DNA from 3 places in the Streptomyces sp. NPDC102259 genome. Region 1 is predicted to be linked to each of the others. Evidence: riboswitches for the same ligand, from Rfam matches in the RefSeq annotation. Region 1 holds a riboswitch; each other region holds the start of a gene.

The links. A riboswitch is a leader RNA that binds a small molecule or an ion and turns the genes downstream of it on or off. The one in region 1 is predicted to bind cobalamin.
Region 2: linked by a shared signal. The riboswitch ahead of ACIRPU_RS05750 (energy-coupling factor ABC transporter permease) and the one ahead of ACIRPU_RS25305 (cobalamin biosynthesis protein) in region 1 are both predicted to bind cobalamin.
Region 3: linked by a shared signal. The riboswitch ahead of ACIRPU_RS03645 (prenyltransferase/squalene oxidase repeat-containing protein) and the one ahead of ACIRPU_RS25305 (cobalamin biosynthesis protein) in region 1 are both predicted to bind cobalamin.

The regions. Positions count from the first base shown of each region.
Region 1 covers NZ_JBIWMA010000011.1:226,498-233,775, reverse strand. Annotated here, with positions in the region: gene ACIRPU_RS25315 (anion permease) at 1-1,136, shown strand, start outside; gene ACIRPU_RS25310 (hypothetical protein) at 1,171-1,392, shown strand; cobalamin riboswitch at 1,523-1,665, shown strand; gene ACIRPU_RS25305 (cobalamin biosynthesis protein) at 1,765-2,763, shown strand; gene ACIRPU_RS25300 (cobyric acid synthase) at 2,760-4,304, shown strand; gene cobN (cobaltochelatase subunit CobN) at 4,301-7,278, shown strand, end outside.
Region 2 covers NZ_JBIWMA010000002.1:245,895-253,172, forward strand. Annotated here, with positions in the region: gene ACIRPU_RS05730 (pirin family protein) at 1-518, shown strand, start outside; gene ACIRPU_RS05735 (energy-coupling factor ABC transporter ATP-binding protein) at 658-1,518, opposite strand; gene cbiQ (cobalt ECF transporter T component CbiQ) at 1,515-2,276, opposite strand; gene ACIRPU_RS05745 (energy-coupling factor ABC transporter substrate-binding protein) at 2,283-2,699, opposite strand; gene ACIRPU_RS05750 (energy-coupling factor ABC transporter permease) at 2,696-3,445, opposite strand; cobalamin riboswitch at 3,475-3,687, opposite strand; gene ACIRPU_RS05755 (PucR family transcriptional regulator) at 3,938-5,014, shown strand; gene ACIRPU_RS05760 (hypothetical protein) at 5,124-5,567, shown strand; gene ACIRPU_RS05765 (SDR family NAD(P)-dependent oxidoreductase) at 5,591-6,391, opposite strand; gene ACIRPU_RS05770 (acyltransferase family protein) at 6,629-7,278, opposite strand, start outside.
Region 3 covers NZ_JBIWMA010000001.1:814,412-821,689, reverse strand. Annotated here, with positions in the region: gene ACIRPU_RS03670 (aldehyde dehydrogenase) at 1-204, opposite strand, end outside; gene ACIRPU_RS03665 (MBL fold metallo-hydrolase) at 302-1,348, shown strand; gene ACIRPU_RS03660 (nuclear transport factor 2 family protein) at 1,391-1,837, shown strand; gene ACIRPU_RS03655 (serine/threonine-protein kinase) at 1,970-3,682, shown strand; gene ACIRPU_RS03650 (phosphotransferase) at 3,695-4,432, opposite strand; cobalamin riboswitch at 4,510-4,651, shown strand; gene ACIRPU_RS03645 (prenyltransferase/squalene oxidase repeat-containing protein) at 4,773-6,023, shown strand; gene ACIRPU_RS03640 (SCO2322 family protein) at 6,020-6,712, shown strand; gene ACIRPU_RS03635 (energy-coupling factor transporter transmembrane component T) at 6,705-7,278, shown strand, end outside.

The DNA.
Region 1 (7,278 bases):
CGGTGGCCATGTCCGCCGCGCTCAACCTTGTGGGAGCTTTCCTCTCGGTGGAGGTCGCCAACACGATCTCCAAAGGTCTCGTCGACGAGACCGGCATCCGTCCCGAGGTCATCTTCGCCGCCCTGGTCGGCGCGATCCTCTGGAACCTGCTGACCTGGCTGGTGGGCCTGCCGTCCAGTTCCTCGCACGCCCTGATGGGCGGTCTGATCGGCGCCACCATCGCGTCGGCCGGCACGGGCGCGGTGCACGGTGACGCGCTGGTCACCAAGGTGCTGATCCCGGCGATCGCGGCGCCGATCGTCGCGGGCGTCGCGGCGATGCTCGCGACCCGCCTCTCCTACACCCTCGGCAAGAAGGCCGACGGCAAGGCCGCGGCGAAGGGCTACCGCACGGGCCAGATCGCCTCGGCCGGCCTGGTCTCCCTCGCGCACGGCACCAACGACGCGCAGAAGACGATGGGCATCATCACCCTGGCCCTGGTGGCCGGCGGTGTCGTGGCCCCCGACTCCGACCCGCCCACCTGGGTCATCCTCTCCGCCGGCCTGGCCATCGCGCTCGGCACCTACCTCGGCGGCTGGCGGATCATCCGCACCATGGGCAAGGGCCTGACCGACCTCCAGCCGCAGCAGGGCTTCGCCGCCCAGACCAGCGCGGCCACGGTCATCCTGGCCTCCTCGCACCTCGGCTTCTCCCTCTCCACCACGCACTCGGTCTCCGGTGCCGTGATGGGCGCCGGGCTGGGCCGCAAGGGCGGGGTGGTCCGCTGGTCGACGGCGACCCGGATGTTCGTCGCCTGGGGCCTGACGCTCCCGGCCGCGGCCCTGGTGGGCGCGCTCGCCGAGGCCGTCACCGGCCTGGGCGACTGGGGCACGGCCCTCGTGGCGGTCTTCCTGATCGCCTCCAGCGCGGCCATCTGGAAGGTCTCCCGGCGCGAGGTCGTCGACGCCTCGAACGTCAACGAGCCCGAGGAGCCCGCGGGCGTCGTCACGACGGCGATCGCCGCCGTCACCCCGCCGCCCGCCGGCATCCTGGCCGAGGACCTCACGGCCGGCCTCACGGCGGACCTGACGGCCACGATCCCCGCCCCGTCCGCAGAGCCCGCGACCCCCGCCGCTCCGCCGGCCGCGGCCGTCTGAGCCCGCGCACCCGGCACGAAGGAAGAGAAGCAGCATGAAGATCGACTGGGCAGCCCTGGGCTCCGTCTTCGGCGTCAGCCTCGTGGTCACCGTAGGCCTCGTCGCCCTGTTCACCCTCGGCATCATGGGCCTGTCGCGGCAGGAACGCGCGTCGGCGCAGGGCGGCTCGGCCACCCTCGCGGTGACCGGCACGTACGCCTGCTTCGCGGCCTGCGCGGCGGCGGTGGCGTACGGGATCTCACTGATCGTCGCCTGACGCACCATCCGAACACCCCTGGGGTGCGGGACGGATCACCGTCCCGCACCCCTTGGCGTTCGCGGCCCCGCCGACCGGCCCCGTGTGGGGTTCTGCACACTCCAGCCTCGCAGGTCAACAGCAAGTTGACGGCTCTTGCGGGCCGTGGTGGACTGCCCGAGCCATGTACGGCAGCAGAAGAGGAAGCCGGTGTGAATCCGGCGCGGTCCCGCCACTGTGACCGGGGTAGAAACCCCCGGGAGCCAGGAACTCTCGCCGCCGGTCTCGTCGAACCAGGGCGTGGACACCCTGAGTGAGGACATATCGCCATGCTCGCTCGGCCGTTGAGGTACAGCACCAGGTCGCTGCCCGACCCCACGGCCGGCTGAGCCGATGCGTGCCGATCGCCTCTACGCGTACGGCGCCGCCACCGGCCTCCTGGGCGACCTGCTGCTCGGCGATCCGCGCCGAGGGCATCCGGTCGCCGCGTTCGGGCGGGCCGCCGGTGCCGTCGAGCGGCTGCTGTGGCGGGACCACCGGGGACAGGGCGCCCTCCACGCCGTCGTGTGCGCGGGCGGGGTCGTGGCCCTGGGAGCAGTCGCCGAGCAGGCCGTACGCCGTTCCCCCGCCGCTTCACTCGCTCTGGTCTCCGCCGCCACCTGGGCCGTGGTCGGGGGCAGTTCGCTGGTCCGGGAGGCCCGGGCCATCGGGCGGGCGCTCGAAGCGGGGGACGTCGAGGCCGCCCGGGAGCGGCTGCCGCATCTGTGCGGGCGGGATCCGCAGGCGCTGGACGCCGACGGGATCGCCCGGGCGGTCGTGGAGTCCGTCGCCGAGAACACCTCCGACGCCGTCGTGGGGGCGCTGGTGTGGGGAGCCGTGGGCGGAGTGCCGGGCCTGGTCGGGTTCCGGGCCGTCAACACCCTGGACGCGATGGTGGGTCACCGGTCGCCGAGGTATCTGCGGTACGGCTGGGCCGCCGCCCGCCTCGACGACGTCGCCGGATGGCCGGGAGCCCGGCTGACCGCCGTGCTCGCCACCGTCGCGGGAGGCGATCCCCGAGGCGCCGTACGAGCCTGGCGGGCCGACGCCCGTAAGCATCCGAGCCCCAACGCCGGGCCGGTGGAGGCGTCGTTCGCGGGCGCCCTCGGGGTGCGGCTGGGCGGGACCCTGTCGTACGCCGGGCGGGTCGAGCACCGGCCCGTGCTGAACGGCGCGGCCGGGCGGCCCGTCGTCGCCCGGGACATCGAACGTGCCGCGCGGCTCTCCCGCCGCGTCGGTCTGCTCGCGCTCGGCGTGACCGTCGCCGCGCGCGTCGTCGCCACGAGCATCGTCGCGAGCAACCAGCGCGACCAGAGGAACCAGGGGAACCAGCTGAAGGGGCGTACGACATGAGCGGGGGTCTGGGCGGGGGTCTCCTCGTCGCCGGCACCACCTCCGACGCCGGCAAGAGCGTCGTCACGGCCGGGATCTGCCGGTGGCTGGTGCGGCAGGGGGTGAAGGTCGCGCCCTTCAAGGCGCAGAACATGTCCCTGAACTCGTTCGTGACGACGGAGGGCGCCGAGATCGGGCGAGCCCAGGCCATGCAGGCTCAGGCCTGCCGGGTGGAGCCGACCGCGCTGATGAACCCCGTGCTGCTCAAGCCGGGCGGTGAACAGAGCAGTCAGGTCGTGCTCCTCGGCAAGCCGGTGGGCGAGATGAGCGCCCGTGGGTATCACGGCGGACGGCAGCAGAAACTCCTCGGAACCGTTCTCGACTGCCTCGCCGAGTTGCGGGGCACGTATGACGCGGTGATCTGTGAGGGGGCGGGCAGTCCGGCCGAGATCAACCTGCGGCGGACCGACATCGTGAACATGGGGATCGCGCGGGGCGCGCGGCTGCCCGTGCTCGTCGTCGGCGACATCGACCGCGGGGGCGTCTTCGCCTCGTTCTTCGGCACCGTCGCCCTGCTCTCGCCCGAGGACCAGGAACTCGTCGCCGGGTTCCTCGTCAACAAGTTCCGCGGGGACGTCTCCCTGTTGGAGCCGGGCCTGGACATGCTGCACGGGCTCACCGGGCGGCCGACGTACGGCGTGCTGCCGTTCCGGCACGGGCTCGGGATCGACGAGGAGGACGGGCTGAGGGTCTCGCTGCGGGGAACCGTGCGGGAGTCGAACACCGCCCCGCCCGTCGGCGAGGACGTGCTGCGGGTCGCCGTCTGCGCCGTCCCCCTCATGTCCAACTTCACGGACGTGGACGCGCTGGCCGCCGAACCCGGCGTCGTCGTGCGGTTCGTGGACCGGCCCGAGGAACTGGCCGACGCCGACCTGGTGGTGATTCCGGGGACCCGGGGGACCGTGCGCGCCCTGGAGTGGCTGCGGGAGCGGGGGCTCGCGCAGGCCATCCTCCGCAGGGCCGCCGAGCAGCGGCCCGTCCTCGGCATCTGCGGGGGTTTCCAGATCCTCGGCGAGCACATCGAGGACGAGGTCGAGAGCCGGCTCGGACACGTGGAGGGGCTCGGAGTCCTGCCCGTCCGGGTGCGGTTCGCCCGCGAGAAGACCCTCACCCGGCCGGTCGGCGAAGCCCTCGGCGAGCGGGTCGAGGGGTACGAGATCCATCACGGGGTCGCCGACGTCGCCGGCGGGGAGCCGTTCCTCTCCGACGGCCGGGGGCACAGCCTCGACGGCTGCCGCGTCGGACAGACCTGGGGCACGCACTGGCACGGCTCGCTGGAGTCCGACGGATTCCGGCGGGCCTTCCTGCGCGAGGTGGCGGCCGCCGCGGGCCGTCGTTTCGTGCCCGCCGCCGACACCTCGTTCGCCGGGCTGCGCGAGGAGCAGCTCGACCGGCTCGGCGACCTGATCGAACAGCACGCGGACACCGACGCGCTCTGGCGGCTCATCGAGTCGGGCGCGCCGCAAGGACTGCCTTTCATTCCACCGGGAGCACCCGCATGAGCACAGTGTTGTTGTTGTCGACCGCCGACACCGATCTGCTGGCGGCCCGGGCCGCTTCCGGCGCCTCGTACCGGATCGGCAACCCGACCCGGGTGGACGTCGCCGGGGAACTCCCCGCGCTCCTCGACGGCGCCGACATCGCGGTCGTCCGGCTGCTCGGCGGCAAGCGTGCCTGGGAGGACGGGCTCGCCGCGCTCAGGGCGTCCGGCGTGCCGACCGTGCTGCTGGGCGGCGAGGCCGTGCCCGACGCGGAGTTGATGGCCGAGTCGTCGGCGCCGGCCGGTGTGGTGGCGGAGGCGCTGCGGTATCTCGTCGAGGGCGGCCCGGCCAACCTGACCGAGCTGGCCCGGTTCCTCTCCGACACCGTGCTGCTGACCGGTGAGGGGTTCGTCGAGCCGCAGAAGATGCCCGAGTACGGCGTCCACGGCGAGCGTGTCTTCGTCGAGGGGCGGCCGACCATCGGGGTGCTCTTCTACCGGGCGCACGAGCTGAGCGGCAACACCGCCTTCGTGGACACGCTGTGCGACGCCGTCGAGGCGCGCGGCGCCAACGCCCTTCCCGTGTACTGCGGTTCGCTGCGCGGGGCGGACCCGGGGCTGTACGAGATCCTCGGGCGGGCCGACACCCTCGTCGCCACGGTCCTCGCCGCCGGCGGCACGCACGCCTCGCAGGCCTCGGCGGGCGGGGACGAGGAGGCCTGGGACATCGGCGCGCTCGCCGACCTCGACGTCCCCGTGTTGCAGGGGCTCTGCCTCACCTCGTCGAAGAGCGCCTGGGAGGCGTCCGACGCCGCCCTCTCCCCCATGGACGCGGCGATGCAGGTCGCCATCCCGGAGTTCGACGGGCGGATCATCACCGTCCCGTTCTCCTTCAAGGAGCAGGGCCCGGACGACGTGCCGGTGTACATCGCCGACCCCGAGCGGGCCGGACGCGTCGCCGGGATCGCCGTCCGGCACGCCCGGCTCCGGCACAAGCCGAACGCCGAGAAGAAGCTCGCGCTCGTCTTCACCGCCTACCCGACCAAGCACTCGCGGGTCGGCAACGCGGTCGGCCTCGACACCCCCGCCTCGGCCATCCGGGTGCTGGACGCGCTGCGGGACGCGGGATACGGCGTCACCGGGCACCCCGACAACGGCGACGAGCTGATCCACCGCCTGATCAACGCCGGTGGCCACGACGTCGAATGGCTCACCGAGGAGCAGCTGGCCGCCGCGCCCGCCCGGGTCCCGCTGGCCGACTACCGGGCGTGGTTCGACCGGCTCGACCCGGCACTGCGCGACGGCATGCTTCAGTCGTGGGGCGAGCCGCCGGGCTCGCTGTACGTCGACGGGGACGACGTCGTGCTGGCCTCCCTCCAGTTCGGGAACGTCGTCGTGATGATCCAGCCGCCGCGCGGCTTCGGCGAGAACCCGATCGCGATCTACCACGACCCCGACATGCCGCCGTCGCACCACTACATGGCGGCCTACCGGTGGCTGGAGAACAGTTTCGGCGCCGACGCGATCGTGCACATGGGCAAGCACGGCACGATGGAGTGGCTGCCGGGCAAGGGGCTCGGGCTGAGCGGGGGGTGTGCCCCGGACGCCGTCCTCGGGGATCTGCCGCTCGTCTACCCGTTCATCGTCAACGACCCCGGCGAGGGCACCCAGGCCAAGCGGCGCGGGCACGCCACCGTCGTCGACCATCTGGTGCCGCCGATGGCGCGCGCCGACACCTATGGCGACCTGGCCAAGCTGGAGCAGCTCCTCGACGAGTACGCGCTCGTCTCCGACCTGGATCCGACGAAGGCGCCGGCCGTGCGCGCGCAGATCTGGACGCTGGTCAAGGCGGCCGAGCTGCACAACGACCTGCACGTGGACGAGCAGCCGGGCGACGACGACTTCGACTCGTTCGTCATGCACATCGACGGCTATCTGTGCGAGATCAAGGACGTGCAGATCCGGGACGGGCTGCACGTCCTCGGCGGCGGTCCGGTCGGCGAGGCGCGGGTCAACCTGGTGCTGGCCGTGCTGCGCGCCTCGCAGGTGTGGGGCGGGCAGGCGAACGCGCTGCCGGGGCTGCGGGCCGCGCTGGCCGGCCACTTCGGGCTGGTGGAGAAGGAGTTGCTCGCCGAGCCGGGTGCGCCGGTGAAGGTGCCGGTCGAGCTGTCGGACCTCGTCGACGGCCCCTCCCGTACCGGCGCCGACGCCATCGACCTGCTGGAGCAGCTGTGCCGGCGGATCGCGGAGGGCGCGGAGGAGCGCGGGTGGGAGGTCGCCGGGAGCCGGGCCCTCGTGCGCGAGGTCCTGGGCACCGAACTCCCGGACGCCGTCGCGGTGCTGGAGTTCGCGTGCGCGGAGGTCGTACCGCGGCTCGCGAGGACCACCGACGAGATCGGGCACATCCTCAAGGCGCTGGACGGCGGTTACGTCCCGGCCGGTCCGTCGGGCTCTCCGACGCGCGGACTGGTCAACGTCCTGCCGACCGGACGCAACTTCTACTCGGTCGACCCCAAGGCCATTCCCTCCAGGCTGAGTTGGGAGGTCGGGCAGGCTCTCGCGGACTCCCTCGTGCAGCGGTACCTCCAGGACACGGGCGCGTACCCGAAGTCCGTCGGCCTCACGGTCTGGGGCACGTCCGCGATGCGCACCCAGGGCGACGACATCGCCGAGATCCTGGCGCTGCTCGGCTGCCGTCCGGTGTGGGACGACGCCTCGCGCCGGGTGACGGGCTTCGAGATCGTGCCGACGGCCGAGCTGGGCCGGCCGCGCATCGACGTGACCGTCCGTATCTCCGGGTTCTTCCGGGACGCGTTCCCGCACGTGGTGGGGCTGATCGACGACGCGGTGCGGGCGGTGGCCGAGCTGGCCGAGCCCGCCGAGTCCAACTTCGTGCGCGCCCACGTGGACGAGGACACCGCGTCGCACGGCGACCGGCGACGCGCGACGGCCCGTATCTTCGGCTCCAAGCCGGGGGCTTACGGGGCGGGGCTGCT
Region 2 (7,278 bases), on a different contig from region 1:
TCCAGCACCACGCCCCCGCCCCGGTCGGCGTGCCCGGCGCCGAGATCAGGGTCTTCCTGGGCTCCCTGGCCGGCTCCACCTCCCCGGTCCGCACGTTCACCCCGCTCCTCGGCGCCGAACTGGTCCTCGAGCCGGGCGCGGAACTCACCCTCGCCGTCGACCCCGCCTTCGAACACGGCCTGCTCGTCGACACCGGCGAGGTCCGCTTCGCCGACACCGCGCTGCGGCCCGCGGAACTCGGCTGCCTGGACCCCGGCCGCACCCACCTCACCCTGACCAACGACTCGACCGCCCCGGCCCGCACGATCCTCCTCGGCGGTCCGCCGTTCGAGGAGGAGATCGTCATGTGGTGGAACTTCATCGGCCGTTCGCACGAGGACATCGTCCGGGCCCGGCAGGACTGGACGGACGGACCGGCCGGGGGCCGGTTCGGGGAGGTGGAAGGGTACGGCGGCGCTCCGCTGCCGGCGCCGGAGCTGCCGTCGGTGCCGTTGAAGGCGCGCCGCAGGGTGAGGTGACCTGGCCGCAGGGCGGTGAGGTGACCCGGCTGCCGCACGTCCGGCGAAGAGGCGCGGCTCGGGGGCGGATCCCCGCGCGCCCTTCCGCGGGCCACCGCCGCCCCGGCGTCGGGACCACCCCCGGACACGGTCAGGGGCGTCAGCCTTCGGCGGGGAGCGCGGGCGTGGGCGTCGCGGTCAGCGCGGCCAGTTCCTCCGAGGTGCGCGGGCCCGCGGCGGTGTCGGTCAACAGCCCCTGGGCGCGCAGCAGTCGGGCGGCGGCGATGCCCCAGGGCAGTCGCAGGCCCGCCTGCCGGAGGAGGTCCGTGCGCGCGAGCGTCGCGGCGGCGGGCCCGGTGCGCGCGCCGGACGGGGTGAGCAGGGTCGCGTCGTCGGCCCAGCGCAGGGCCAGGTCGACGTCGTGGGTGGCCATGACCACGGTCGTGCCGGACTCGCGCAGCCGGCCGAGGACCGCGAGCAGCCGTTCCTGGCCGTCGGGGTCGAGCCCGGCGGTCGGCTCGTCGAGGATCAGCACCCGGGGCCGCATCGCGACGGCGCCGGCGATCGCGGTGCGCTTGCGCTGCCCGTAGGAGAGCAGATGGGTGGGCCGGTCGGCGAGGGCGGTGATGTCCAGGGCGGCGAGCGCCTCCTCGATCCGGGCCCGCACCTCGGTGTCGGACAGGCCGAGGTTCAGCGGTCCGAACGACACGTCCTGGGCGACGGACGCGGCGAACAGCTGGTCGTCCGGGTCCTGGACGACCAACTGCACGGTCGTACGCAGCCGGGTCAGCCCCTTGCGGTCGTACGTCACCGGGCGGCCCTCGACCCTCAACTCGCCGTCGCCCGGCCGCAGTCCACCGCTCAGCAGCCGCATCAGCGTGGTCTTGCCGCTGCCGTTGCGGCCCAGCAGGGCGAGCGCGCGCCCCGCGTGGACCTCGAAGTCCAGGCCGCTGAGCACGGCCGGGCCGTCCTCGTAGGCGAAGGAGGCACCCCGCAGGGCCACCAGTGCGGGCTCGCTCAAGGCAGCGGCCTTTCCAGTACGGATTGCAGGACGAAGGTGAGGGCGGCCAGGGCCGCGAAGAGGACCGCGCTGGCGGCCGTGAAGCGGACGGAGACCCGGGCCTCGGGCACCTGGACGCGCAGGGTGCCGTCGTAGCCGCGCCCGGCGAGTCCGTCCTGGAGCCGCGCCGCCCGGTCGAAGGTGCGGACGAACGCGGTGGCGCCGAGCCCGGCCAGCGAACGCCACTCCGCGGCCCGGGAGGTGTGCCCGAGCCGGGCCGCCTGGGCTTCCCGGATCCGGCGCACGGAGTCGAGCAGCAGGAAGCTCATGCGATACGTCACCAGCGCGACGTCCACGACGGGCGCGGGCACCCCGGCCCTGACCAGGCGGGGCAGCAGGTCGGACATCGGGGTGGTGAACGCGAGGAGGAGGACGCCGAGGGAGGCCGCCGAGGTGCGCAGCAGCAGCTCCCCGGCGCGCACCGGGCCGTCGTCGGCGAGAGCGACGAACCGGTCCGGGGCGCCGACCTGGACGAGCAGGGTGAGTGCGCCCGTGACGCAGAAGCCCAGCGGTACCCGGTAGGCGCGCCACAGCCGCCGGCGCGGCACACCCGCGGGCCCGAGCAGGATGACGAGCGCCGTCACCAGGACCAGGGCCGCACCGGGCCAGGGCGGCAGGGAGATGGCGAGCACGGTGAGGCCCAGTCCGAGCACGGCCTTGTCCACGGGGTGGCGGTGGCGCCAGCGGCTGCTGTGCGCCGCCGCGTCGATCGGCAGCACGCGGGCTCAGGTCCGTTCGGGAGCGGACGCGTCGGAGGCGCTCTCGGACCTCTGAGCGCTCTCGGACACCTTGGCGTCGGCGTCCCCCTTGGCTTCCCCCGTGGCGTCCCGCTGGGCCAGGGCCCGGAGTTCGCCCTGCCGCCGCCCCCGGTGCAGACCGAAGTAGTAGGCGAGGACCCCCGCGCCGAGGGCCGCCTGGAGGGCGAAGAGGGCTGACTCGATCTCGCCGGACGGCGGTTCGTACAGGGGTGAGAACCAGGGTTCGTAGTCCGGCCGGATCTCGGTGATCGTCGTCTCCGCCTCCGTGTCGGCGCCCGTGAACGGCTCCTCCTTGTGGTCGCCGAGCCCGAGGGCCAGCGGCAGGACGGCCAGCGCGGCCACCACGAACAGCAGCAGGGCGTTGATCTTCGCGTTACGGCTCACCGGGCCACCGCCCCGGCACCGGTCCCGGCGTCGGTATCGGCGTCGCCTTCGGTCCCGGCGTCGGCATCGGCTTTGGTCCGGCCGGTCGGCACGAGCACGCCCAGCCTGGTCAGTTCACCCTTGCTGGACTGGGTCAGCAGCCGCATCACGAACACCGTGAGGAGCCCCTCGCTGACCGCGAGCGGGATCTGGGTGACGGCGAAGATGGAGCCGAACTTGCCGAGCGCGCCCGGGAATCCGCTGCTGGGGTCCGGGAAGGCGAGCGCCAGCTGCACGCTGGTGACGCAGTAGGTGGACAGGTCGGCCACGAACGCGCCGAAGAACACCGTGACCATCAGCGGCACGTCGAACCGCCGCAGCAGCCGGTAGACCGCGTAACCGGCCCAGGGCCCGACGACGGCCATGGAGAAGACGTTGGCGCCGAGCGTGGTCAGGCCGCCGTGGGCGAGCAACAGGGCCTGGAAGAGCAGGGTGATGGTGCCCAGCACCGCCATGATCGGCGGCCGGAACAGGATGGCGCCGAGCCCCGTGCCGGTGGGGTGCGAGCAACTCCCGGTCACCGACGGCAGTTTCAGCGCGGACAGGACGAACGTGAAGGCTCCGGAGGCGCCGAGGAGCAGGGTGCTCTCGGGATTCTCCTTGACCTCACGGGTGAGTGACCGTACTCCGTGGACGACGAATGGCGCGGATGCGACGCCCCAGGCGATCGCATGCGCCGGAGGCAGAAAACCCTCGGCTATGTGCATGGCTGAGCAGACCCTCTCCAGCACCTCGTGGATGGTTGACGTGCCTTGGCCGGTCTCCTGGCTCACGGGTACCACCGCCCGTGCTCCGCCTTCCCGGGTCCCAAGGACCCAGTGGCTGCCCGCGAGGGCCGGAGCCGGACTTCCCGATCACAGTGGCGAGGGCCGCACCGGCATCACACCGGATTTCCCGTTCACCGAGGCGTGGTGACAGTAGTGCCCGCACAGAGGCTCTGACAAGCGGAGATGCGAGGCGCGAGGACGGCGGACGACGTCGCCCCCGGCGCACGCCGCCGTCCGAGGGCCCGACGAAATGCCGTGACCGTACGGTCGGCGTAGGGCCCGCCGACAGGGCACCGTCGGTCAGGCCGACCTGATCCGAACGACAGGCCCTGGGCGGCCCCGCAGCCCGCCGGACGCACCCAAGGGCACTCCGCCGCCGTACCGTTCGGTGGGAACATGTGTCCGACCATGCTTCATCCGAACGGGGAGACCATGACCGGCCCGCACGCGCCCGAGCCGTTCCTCGACGGATTCGACCGGATCCTGGCGGACGCCGCGACCACGGGCCGCAGGCTGACCCGCGACGAGATCGAGTCCCGCCGGGCGCTCGGCGCACGGGCGGCCGAGGCCGGACGCGGCTGGCGCGGTCTGGTCCGCGCGCATCTCGCGGCCGGCCGGGAGAGCCGTCCACGGGACGCCGATCCCGACAGCGTCCTCGCCGTCGTCGAACAGGCCGTGGACGCCTTCGCCGACGGCTACGAGCGCGCACAGCGGCTGGTGATCCGCGAAGAGGAGGCGGCCCGCCGCGAGTTCATCGACGACCTGCTCCACGGGCGCGGGCCCGCCGGCCAACTCGCCGCCCGTTCCGAACGGTTCGGCCTACGGCTGTCCCGCGCCCACGCGGTCGCGGTGGCCGAGGGCCCGGAGAGGTACGACGAGACCGACCCCGTTCCCCGGCAGGTGGCGGACGAGCTGTACGGCCGCTTCGAGAACCGCCGCATCCTGTTCACCACCAAGGACGGCCGGATGGTGTGCATCGCCCCCGCCGACCAGGACGAGGTCCTCATCCACTTCGCCCAGCAGGCCCGCGCCGCCGCGGGCCGGGCCCAGGTCGCCATCGGCCGGCCCAGGCCGGGCCCGGTCGGTATCGGGCACAGCTACGAAGAGGCCCTCAACACCCTGGACGTGGCCCAGCGCATGGGCCTCGACGAGCCGCTGCTGCGCGCCTTGGACCTGCTGGTCTTCCCCGTCCTGGCCCGGGACCGGCAGGCACTGGTGGACCTGGTGCAGAGCGCTCTGGGACCGCTGGAACGGGCGCGCGGCGGGGCACAGCCCCTGCTCGACACCCTCACCGCGTACTTCGACACCGGCTGTGTGGCCGCCGCGACGGCCCGGCGGCTCTCGCTCAGCGTGCGGGCGCTCACCTACCGCCTGGCCCGCATCCACACGCTGACCGGCACCGATCCCACCGACCCCGCCCACCGCTACACCTTGCAGACCGCGGTCATCGGCGCCCGACTGCTCGACTGGCCGACCAGACCCCTGAACCCGGCCGAGGTCTCCTCATAGGGGTACACGCTGCGCTCGACGGCCGGGTGGGAGAATACGTGCCCAGGTCCACGCTGCCGTGGCGGCCGGGCGTTTCGGGGGCATGCAGGACCGGAAGGAAGCGTGCGGCATGATCGAGTGGGTGTCCCTCCGGGCCGGCGCCCGGCCCGTGCCCCAGCCCGTCTCCACCCCGGTGGTGTGGGCCACGGCCTTCGGCGGCGCGCTCGTCCTGGTGGCCGTGCACAACATGCTGGTGGGCTCGGACCGCCCCGGGTTCGCGCTGGCCGCCCTGTCTCTCCTGGCGGCCCTGTTGGGACTGTGCGCCCGCTTCACCGCGGCCCCGGGTACGGCCGTTCTGTGCTGGCTGACCCTCAACGGATTCGCCGTCCCGCCCGCGGGCACGCTCACCTGGGCCGGCCACCGTGACACCTTCTGGCTCACCTGCCTGTGCGCCGCGACGCTCGTCGGCACCGTGCTCGCCCGGATCGTCCAGGCCCGCGCCGCCTACCGCCGGATCGCGGCAGAGGTGGCCACGCCGACGACCGACCCGGACGGTGGACCCCTCGGCGCCTGACCGCCCCCGGGACCGGGCGCGGCTCAGGTGACGTTGCGGATGTCGCCGCCGTCCACGCGCAGTGCGGCGCCGTTGGTGGCGGTGGAGAGCGGCGAGGCCAGGTAGGCGATGAGGTTCGCCACCTCCTGCGATTCGGCGAAGCGGCCGAGCAGCAGGTTGGGGTGGTTGCTCTGGAGGTGCTCGCCCTCGAGCTCCTCCAGCGTCGCGTCCGGCCGCTGCTCCTGGAGCATGGCGAAGTACCGTTCCGTCAGCTCGGAGTGGGTGGGGCCGGGCAGCACCGAGTTCACCGTGACGCCGGAGGCCGGGTAGGACTCGGCGAGACCGCGGGCCATGCCGAGCTGGGCGATCTTGGTGGCGCCGTAGTGCACCATCCCCGGCGGGACGTTGAGCGCGGACTCGCTCGACACGAAGACGATGCGGCCCCAGCCGCGGTCGGCCATCCCCGTGACGTAGTGGCGCGACAGCCGCACACCGCTCATCACATTGAGGTCCCACAGCCGCTGCCAGCTCTCGTCGGACAGCTCGGCGAAGGGGCTGAGTTCGGCGGTGCCGGCGTTGTTGACGAGGATGTCGGTGTCCGGCAGCGTCTCGATGATCTCCCGCACGCCCTCCGCCGTGGCCACGTCACCGGGCGCGGCCCGCAGGTCGGCGTCGGGCACGGACTTGCGGATCTCCGCGATGGCGGTCTGCACGCGTTCCTCGGTGCGGCCGTTCACGTAGACCTGGGCGCCGGCGGTGGCCAACTGCTGCGCGGTGGCCTTGCCTATACCGGCGGTGGACCCGGTGACGAGCGCGGTACGGGTGGAGAGGTCGAGGGTCAGCATGAAGCGGCTCCTAGTTCGAGGATGCGTGGCCGCCGGACGCGTCTTCCCGGACGAAGAGCGTCGTTTCGGCTCTCCACGCGACTCTTCAGGACGCCACCACAGAACTTCTTGACCGCCACTTGAACGAGAGAGGTCGTGACACCGGACGATTCATGTGCTGTCCCGGGGCCTCGCCGCCCGGGACACACCACTGCCCGGTCACCGCCCGGGGGACGGGCGCTGACCGGGCAGTGCGGTTCACACCGTTTCGCCGGCCGACACGGGCTGCGTGTCGCGCGGCGCGGTCTGCGGGGACCGCTGCTTCCTGCCGCGGCTCCAGCGCTTCATCACCGGGTTCTCCACGAGGGTGTACAGCAGCCAGGCGGCCAGCACGTTCACGGCGAGGAGCAGGATCAGCATGCCCAGCGCCGGGACGGTGTCGTAGGTACGGCTGCCCAGTACCTCGGGCCGGCCGTAGAAGACCACCAGACCCTGGAGGAGATAGAAGGCGAAGGAGATGTTGCCCAGCAGCACCATGGGCCTGCTGGTGAGCCAGCCGCCGTCGCCCCGCAGATCCGAGGTGGCCGCGGCGCAGAGGATCATGCCGATCGGGACGACCGTGGTGAGGCTGAAGTTGTACGGGTCGGGGGCGGTGAGCGCGGCCCAGTAGCCCACGGCGAAGGCGGCGGCCGAGGGCAGCAGGCCGATGCGCGGCCACAGACCGGCGGCGACGATACGGGCCAGGAGCATGCCGAGCACGAACTCGAACAGGCGCGGCGGCGGGAACGCGTAGCCGAACCACTCCTGGTTGGCCGTCAGATCCCCGAAGGGGCTCTTGGCGCCACCGGCCATGAACTGCTTCGTCACGACCGCCATGGCCGCCACGCCGACGACCATGCCGGCGGCCC
Region 3 (7,278 bases), on a different contig from region 1:
GAGCGACAACCGGGGCCAGGGCCCCTCGTCGAAGGCCCGCCGCGCCGCGGCGACCGCCCGGTCCACGTCACCCGTCGACGCGTGCGGCACCCGCCCGATGACCTCCTCGGTGTGCGGCGAGACCACCTCGATGACGTCCTTGCCCAGGGGATCGGTCAGTTCCCCGCCGATGAACAGCTGTCCGTGTTCCACGAGCTCGGCCATGGCCACTGCCTTCGTCTGCGTATCCGTTCCTGACGGTGTATCAGGAACTGATACCAGTTCCAGTTATAGTCAGCAATGGCCGTGTGACGGAGGGCAGATGAAGAGCAGCCAGGACGGACCCACCACGTACGACCATGGCGGCGGAGTCCGCTCCCTGCGGGTGCCGATCCCGGACAACCCGTTGGGCCACACCCTGGTGTACGTCGTCGACACCGACCGTGGACCGGTCCTGATCGACACGGGCTGGGACGACCCGGCGTCCTGGGAGACGCTGACCGCCGGGCTGGCCGCGTGCGGCACCTCCGTCACGGAACTGGTCGGAGTCGTGATCACCCACCACCACCCCGACCACCACGGTCTGTCCGGCCAGGTGCGGGAGGCCTCCGGGGCGTGGCTGGCGATGCACGCGGCGGACACCTCGATCGTGCGGCGGACCCGCGAGACGCGCCCCGAGCGCTGGTACACGTACATGGCGGCCAAGCTCACCGCCGCCGGCGCCCCCGAGGAGCACATCGCCCCGCTCCGCACGCCTCCCGCCCGCCGCCCCTTCCCCGGTCTGGCGCCCGCCCTGCCCGACCGCGAGATCGTCCCCGGCGAGTTCCTCGACCTGCCCGGCCGCCGGCTGCGCGCGATTTGGACGCCGGGCCACACCCCGGGCCATGTCTGCCTCCACCTGGAGGAGGACCATCCCGCTCGACTCCCGGGCCACGGACGCCTGTTCTCCGGCGACCACCTGCTGCCGGAGATCACCCCGCACATCGGCCTGTACGAGGATCCCGACGACGCCACCGTCACCGACCCCCTCGGCGACTACCTCGACTCCCTCGAACGCGTCGGCCGGCTCGCCCCCGCCGAGATCCTCCCCGCCCACCAGTACGCATTCACCGACGCGCCCTTCCGCGTCGAGGAGTTGCTCACCCACCACGAGGACCGCCTGACCGGCCTCCTCGCCCTCCTCGCCACCCCCCTCACCCCCTGGCAGCTCGCGGAACGCATGGAGTGGAACCGCCCCTGGCAGCAGATCCCCCACGGCTCACGGAACATCGCGGTCTCGGAGGCCGAGGCCCATCTGCGGCGACTGGTGAAGCAGGGGCGCGCGGAGGCGGTCGTCGGGAGCGATCCGGTGACGTACGTGGCGGCGTAAATCGCTCGCGGCGGGCGAGGGCGCCTTGATACCAACGCCCTTATGGACCCCTTGCAGCGGCTGCTCGCCGAACGCGCCTGCGAGCGCCTCGTCGTCGACTTCGTCCACCGGCTGGACCTCGGCGAACCCGCCTCGGTGGCCGAGCTGTTCGCCGAGGACGGCACCTGGGAGTGGCCGGAGGGCGGACGGCTGATCAAGGGGCGGGCGGCGCTGCGGGAGTACTTCGGTTCGCGTCCCGCCGAACGCCTCTCGCGCCGCCTCATGTCGAACATCCTCGTCACGGCGACCGCGCCGGACACCGCCCTGGCCACCTCGTACTTCTCGACGTACCGGGTCGACGGCTACACAGGCGGCATCGTCCCGGCCGGACCGCCCGTCCAAGTGGGGCATTATCAGGACGCGTTCCGCCAGGTCGACGGGTTGTGGCTGCTGGAGACCCGGGTGCTGTTCCTCCCCTTCGGCGGACCGACACCCCGCGTAGGCTGCTGACTTGATCGAAGCGCCGGACCTTCGAAGCGCCGGACCTTCGGAGCGTCGGATCTTCGAAGCGTGGGAGCGTCGGATCACGGGGACCGGCGGGGCCGGGGCCGGGGGCCAGGGTCATTAGGGGGATGAGGGCCGATGAATCATGCGACTGAGGCGTTCCAGCCACTCCAGGCGGACGATCCGCCCGTGGTGGCCGGTTACCGTCTCGCCGCCCGGCTCGGGGCGGGCGGCATGGGACGGGTCTACCTGTCGCACACGCAGGGCGGCCGACCGCTGGCGATCAAGGTGGTACGCCCGGAGCTCGCCGACGACCCGGCCTTCCGGCGGCGGTTCCGCAGGGAGATCAAAGCCGCCCGGCGGGTCCGCGGCGCGTACACCGCCGAGCTGATCGACGCCGACGCGGACGGCGTACCCCCCTGGCTGGCCACCCTGTACGTGCCCGGTCCCTCGCTGGCGGAGGCCGTCGCCCGGCGCGGGCCGCTGCCGGTGCCCGCGGTGCTGTGGCTGATGGCGGGGGTGGCGGAGGCGCTCCAGGCCATCCACGGCGCGGGAATCGTGCACCGGGACCTGAAGCCCTCGAACGTGCTGCTGGCCGCCGACGGACCGCGCGTGATCGACTTCGGCATCTCGCTGGCCTCCGACGTCACCTCGAACACCGCCACCGGCCTCGCCGTCGGCACACCGCAGTTCATGGCTCCCGAGCAGGCGACCGCGGGTGCGGTGACCGCGGCGACCGACGTGTTCGCGCTCGGCCAGACGGCGGCGTTCGCGGCCCTGGGCGAGCCGCTGTACGGGGACGGCCCCTCGGTCAGCGTGCTGTACCGGATCGTGCACTCGGAACCCGACCTGTCCCTGCTGCCCGAACCGCTCCGTCCGCTGCTCGCCCGGTGCCTCGCCGCCGATCCGGAGGAGCGGGCCACCCCGGCGGAGGTCGTCGAGTGGTGCCGACGACGTCTGGACGGAGACGCGGCCGACGCCGAGGACGCCGGACCGGCCGTCTGGCGGGAGGTCAGCGGTCCGGAGGTGACGGTTCCGTCTCCGGTCCCCGAGCCCACCGCGGTGCACACGCTGCCCTTGATCCCACGGCCCACGCACAAGACACCCCAGCACACGATGTCCCCGCACACGACGCCCTCGCACACGATGCCCCGGCCCGCGATGCCCTTGCTCGCGCCGGTGCAGTCGCAGCTCACGCGGCCGGACGGGCGGCCGGCCCGCCGTCGGCGCACCGCGTTGCTCACGGCCGCCGCCGTGACCGCGGGCGCGCTGGTGCTGACCGGCCTGGCGTGGACGGTCATGGAGGCGGCGGACCGGCTCCGCGACCGGGACACGGCCGGGGCGTCCTCGACGCCCGGTCCGTCCGGGTCCACGCGGTCGTCGGCGTCCTCGTCGACAGCCGCGCCGGACTCGGTGGCCGGTGACCGCACAGCGGAGGAGGGTGCGGCCCCCTCCTCGACCACGCCCAAGACACCGCAGGCCACCGCCTACCCCCTCCAGTGGCTCGACGCGAAGACCTCGCTGGACGTCAGGGAGCCGGTCCGGCGCGAGGACAGCAAGGGGGACATCCGCTTCACCTGCGAGCAGACCGGCTGCGCGCTGGAGAGCGACACCAGCGTGTTCTCCATGCTGTACGGCGACCCCGGCGGCTCCCTCGACTCGTGCCGCATCCTCCTCACCGGCGCCAAGAGCCACCGGCTCCCCCTCGCCGCGGCGGCGGCCGGCAGCGAGATCTGCGTCAAGCACCCCTCCGGGGACATCGCGCTGCTCGTGATCCAGGTGAAGTCGACCGCGCTGCCGGACATCGCCTTCGTGACCGCGGACATGACGGTCTGGCGGGCGGCCCAGTAGTGCTACTACTGGTCAGCAGCCCGCCGTCGACCTGATCAACTCAGCTGCCGGCAGGAGGAGTTGTGTCTCCTCGCGGCTCATCGTCGGGTTGGCCGCCCGTCTCCGTAGGGCCTCCGCCAGGCCCTCCTCGGAGGGGTCGGCGAGCAGCGCGGTCAGCATCGCCCGGGCCGGGCCGGCGATCGGCTGGGGAGAGACGGCCACCTGGGCGAGGATCACCGCGGACATGCCCCAGTCGAGCCCGGGGCGCCCCTCCTCCGCGTTGGCCCAGTCGATGACCCGGGGGCCGTCGGGCGTGAGGATCACGTTGTCCGGGTGGAGGTCCAGGTGCAGCATGCGGGCGTCGGCCGAGAGCCGTCCCGGCAGGGCGTGCAGCTCGCGCAGCAGCCGGGCGAGGACGGCCCCCGCCTCCTCGGCGTCCAGGGCGCCCGCCCCGAACGCGTGGAGCATCGTCGGCCCGTCCAGCCGCTCCATCACCAGGTCGGCGCGTGCGCCGGAGGGCCGTACGGCGGGTGCGGGGTAGCCGTGCCGGCGCACATGTGTCATCACGGCCGCGAGGACGGCCGAGTCCTCCCGGCCCTCCCGGTCGCGGCGCAGCACCCACGCCTCGTCGATCTCGTACACGTCGGCCGTTCGGCCCGAGCCGAGCAGTCGGCCCGGCAGCTCGGCGAACGGCCCGCCCGCCAGTCCGCCCGGCAGTCCGCCCGACAGCTCGCCCGGCAGCCCGCCCGGCGCCCTCCCCGTATGGGTCATGGTCAGAAGATATCGGGGCTTCCCGGCCCTCCCGGGGCGCTTTCACAGCCACCCCTCAGGCGTCCGGCTACCTGCCGGTAGAGTGGCCGCGTCGTCATCACGCCCGTACAGGGGGAAGCCGGTGCAATTCCGGCGCTGACCCGCAACCGTGAGCCGTCCGAGCCGTCCAAGTAGGCGCGGTGGCAAGCCGGATCGCCCGGTACGGGACCGTGACCGGCTCACGTGCGTCGGCAGGCCCGTCGTCGCACGGCACCGTCGAGGTATACGGAGCCGAGCCGCCGGGATGTCCCGTGCTGCCCGGCCGCGTGACCTCACCGACCGGGAGAGGCACCCGCCGATCATGAACATCCGCCGCAGCGCCGCCGCTCTGGCCGCCGCCACCGTCGTGCTGGGTGTCGCCGTCCCCGCCGTCGCCGCCACCCCGTCCCCGACCCCAACCCCGTCGGTGGCGATATCCGACGGGCTGTACGGGACCACCGATCCGACGTACGACGGCGTCTGGCGCCAGTCGCTGGCCCTGCTCGCGCAGCGGACCACGGGCGTCACTCCCGCCGACCGGGCCGTGGCCTGGCTGACCGGGCAGCAGTGCGCGAACGGCGCCTTCGCCGCGTTCCGCGCGGACACCGCCAAGGCGTGCGACGCCAAGCTGATGGTGGACACCAACAGCACGGCGGCGGCCGTCCAGGCGCTGGCCGCGCTGGGCGGTCACCAGGCCGAGACCGAGAAGGCCGTCACCTGGCTGAAGTCGGTCCAGAACGCCGACGGCGGCTGGAGCTACACGCCCGGCGGCGCGAGCGACGCGAACTCCACCTCCGTCGTGGCGGGGGCGATGGCGGCGGCCGGGCAGCAGCCCGCGCAGGTGAAGAAGGCCGGCAAGTCGTCGTACGACGCTCTCGTCAAGCTCTCCATCCGGTGCGACGACGACGCCGAGGGCGGCGCGTTCGCGTACCAGCCGGACAAGAAGGGCGGACTCGCGGCCAACGCCGACGCGACGGCGGCGGGCGTGCTCGGCGCCCTCGGCAAGGGGTTCGTGACGAAGGCGGGCACGGCGCCGAAGGACGGCTACGCCTGCGGCAACTCCCCCGAGCCGCTCACCCCGTTCGAGCTCGCCCGCAACGGCTCGGCGTACCTCGCCCAGTCGGTCCAGGAAGCCGGCTACCTGAAGTCCGCCCTCCCCGGCGCCGAGGACCAGCCCGACTACGGCAACACCGCCGACGCCGTCGTCGCCCTCGCCGCGCAGGGGTGGACCAAGTTCGCGAAGAAGCCCCTCGGCTGGCTCGAGCAGAACTCCGCGGCCTGGGCGAAGCAGAGCGGCCCCGCCGCCTACGCCCAGCTGATCTTCGCGGCCCACGCGATGGGCGCCGACCCCCGCCACTTCGGCGGCGCCGACCTGGTCGCCCAGCTCAACGCGACGGGCCCGGCCCCGCAGGCCGCGACGAAGGCCACCGATCAGGCGGCCGACACCGACGCCGACAAGAAGGACGACTCGGATTCCGGTTACGGCGTCTGGTGGATCGTCGGCGTCTTCCTCGTCGTCGGTATCGGCATCGGCTTCCTGATCAGCGGCCGTGGCAGGAAGCGACAGCCGTGACGCGCCGGTGCGCCGCCCTCGTCCTCGCCGCGCTGCTGCTGTCCCTGACCGGCACGGTTCAGTCGGCCCAGGCCGCCGGCTACCGCTACTGGTCCTTCTGGGACCGTTCCGGCGACCGCTGGACGTACGCCACCCAGGGGCCGTCCACCGCCCGCCCCGCCGACGGCGACGTCCAGGGCTTCCGGTTCGCGGTGAGCGCGGACTCCCAGGACGCCTCGCAGCCGCGCGGCGCGGCCTCCTTCGCGGCGATCTGCGCGAGGACGCCCGCGCGGGACGACACGAAGCGGGTGGCCCTGGTCATCGACTTCGGCACGGCGGCCGACGCCCCGAGCGGCGAGACCCCGCCGTCGCCGCGCACGGCCTGCGCCCGGGTCTCCCCCGACGCGACGACGGCCGAGGCCCTCGCCTCGGTCGCCAAGCCCCTGCGCTACGACACGAACGCCCTGCTGTGCTCGATCGCGGGGTATCCGAAGACGGGCTGCGGCGAGCAGGTGTCCGGGCAGGCGCCGGGGACGGCCGAGGGGACGGACGCGCCGACGTCGGCCGCGCAGCCGGAAGCGGGAAAGGCCGAACCGGAAGCGGACGGCGGGCCGTCCGTGGGCCTGTACGCGGGCGCGGCGGTGGTGGCGGTACTGGGCGCGGCGGCGGTCCGGCAGGCCCGGCGGCGAGGATCCCGCAGGGATGGCTGACGGCCGCCCCCGCCTCCGGCGCGCCCCGCTCCACCCCGCCGCCTGGTGGCTGTGGGCCCTCGGTCTCGGCACCGCGGCCACCCGCACCACCAACCCGCTCCTCCTCGGTCTCCTCCTGACCGTCTCCGCCTATGTCGTCACCACGTGCCGTCCGGACACCCCCTGGTCCCGCTCCTACTCCGCGTTCCTCAAGCTCGCCCTCGCCGTCCTCGTCATCCGTCTCGTCTTCGTCGTCGCCCTGGGGTCCCCGATCCCGGGCACGCGGGTGCTTCTCACGCTGCCTGAAGTCCCGCTCCCGGACTGGGCGCAGGGCATCCGGCTCGGCGGCCCGGTCACGGCCGAGGGCCTGCTCTTCGCGTTCTACGACGGTCTGAAACTGGCGGCCCTGCTCGTCTGCGTGGGTGCCGCCAACGCCCTGGCCAGCCCCTCCCGGCTCCTCAAGACGCTCCCCGGCGCCCTGTACGAGACCGGCGTGGCGGTGGTCGTGGCCCTCACCTTCGCCCCGAACCTCATCGCGGACGTCCACCGCCTGCGCGCCGCCCGCCGTCTCCGGGGCCGCCCCGACA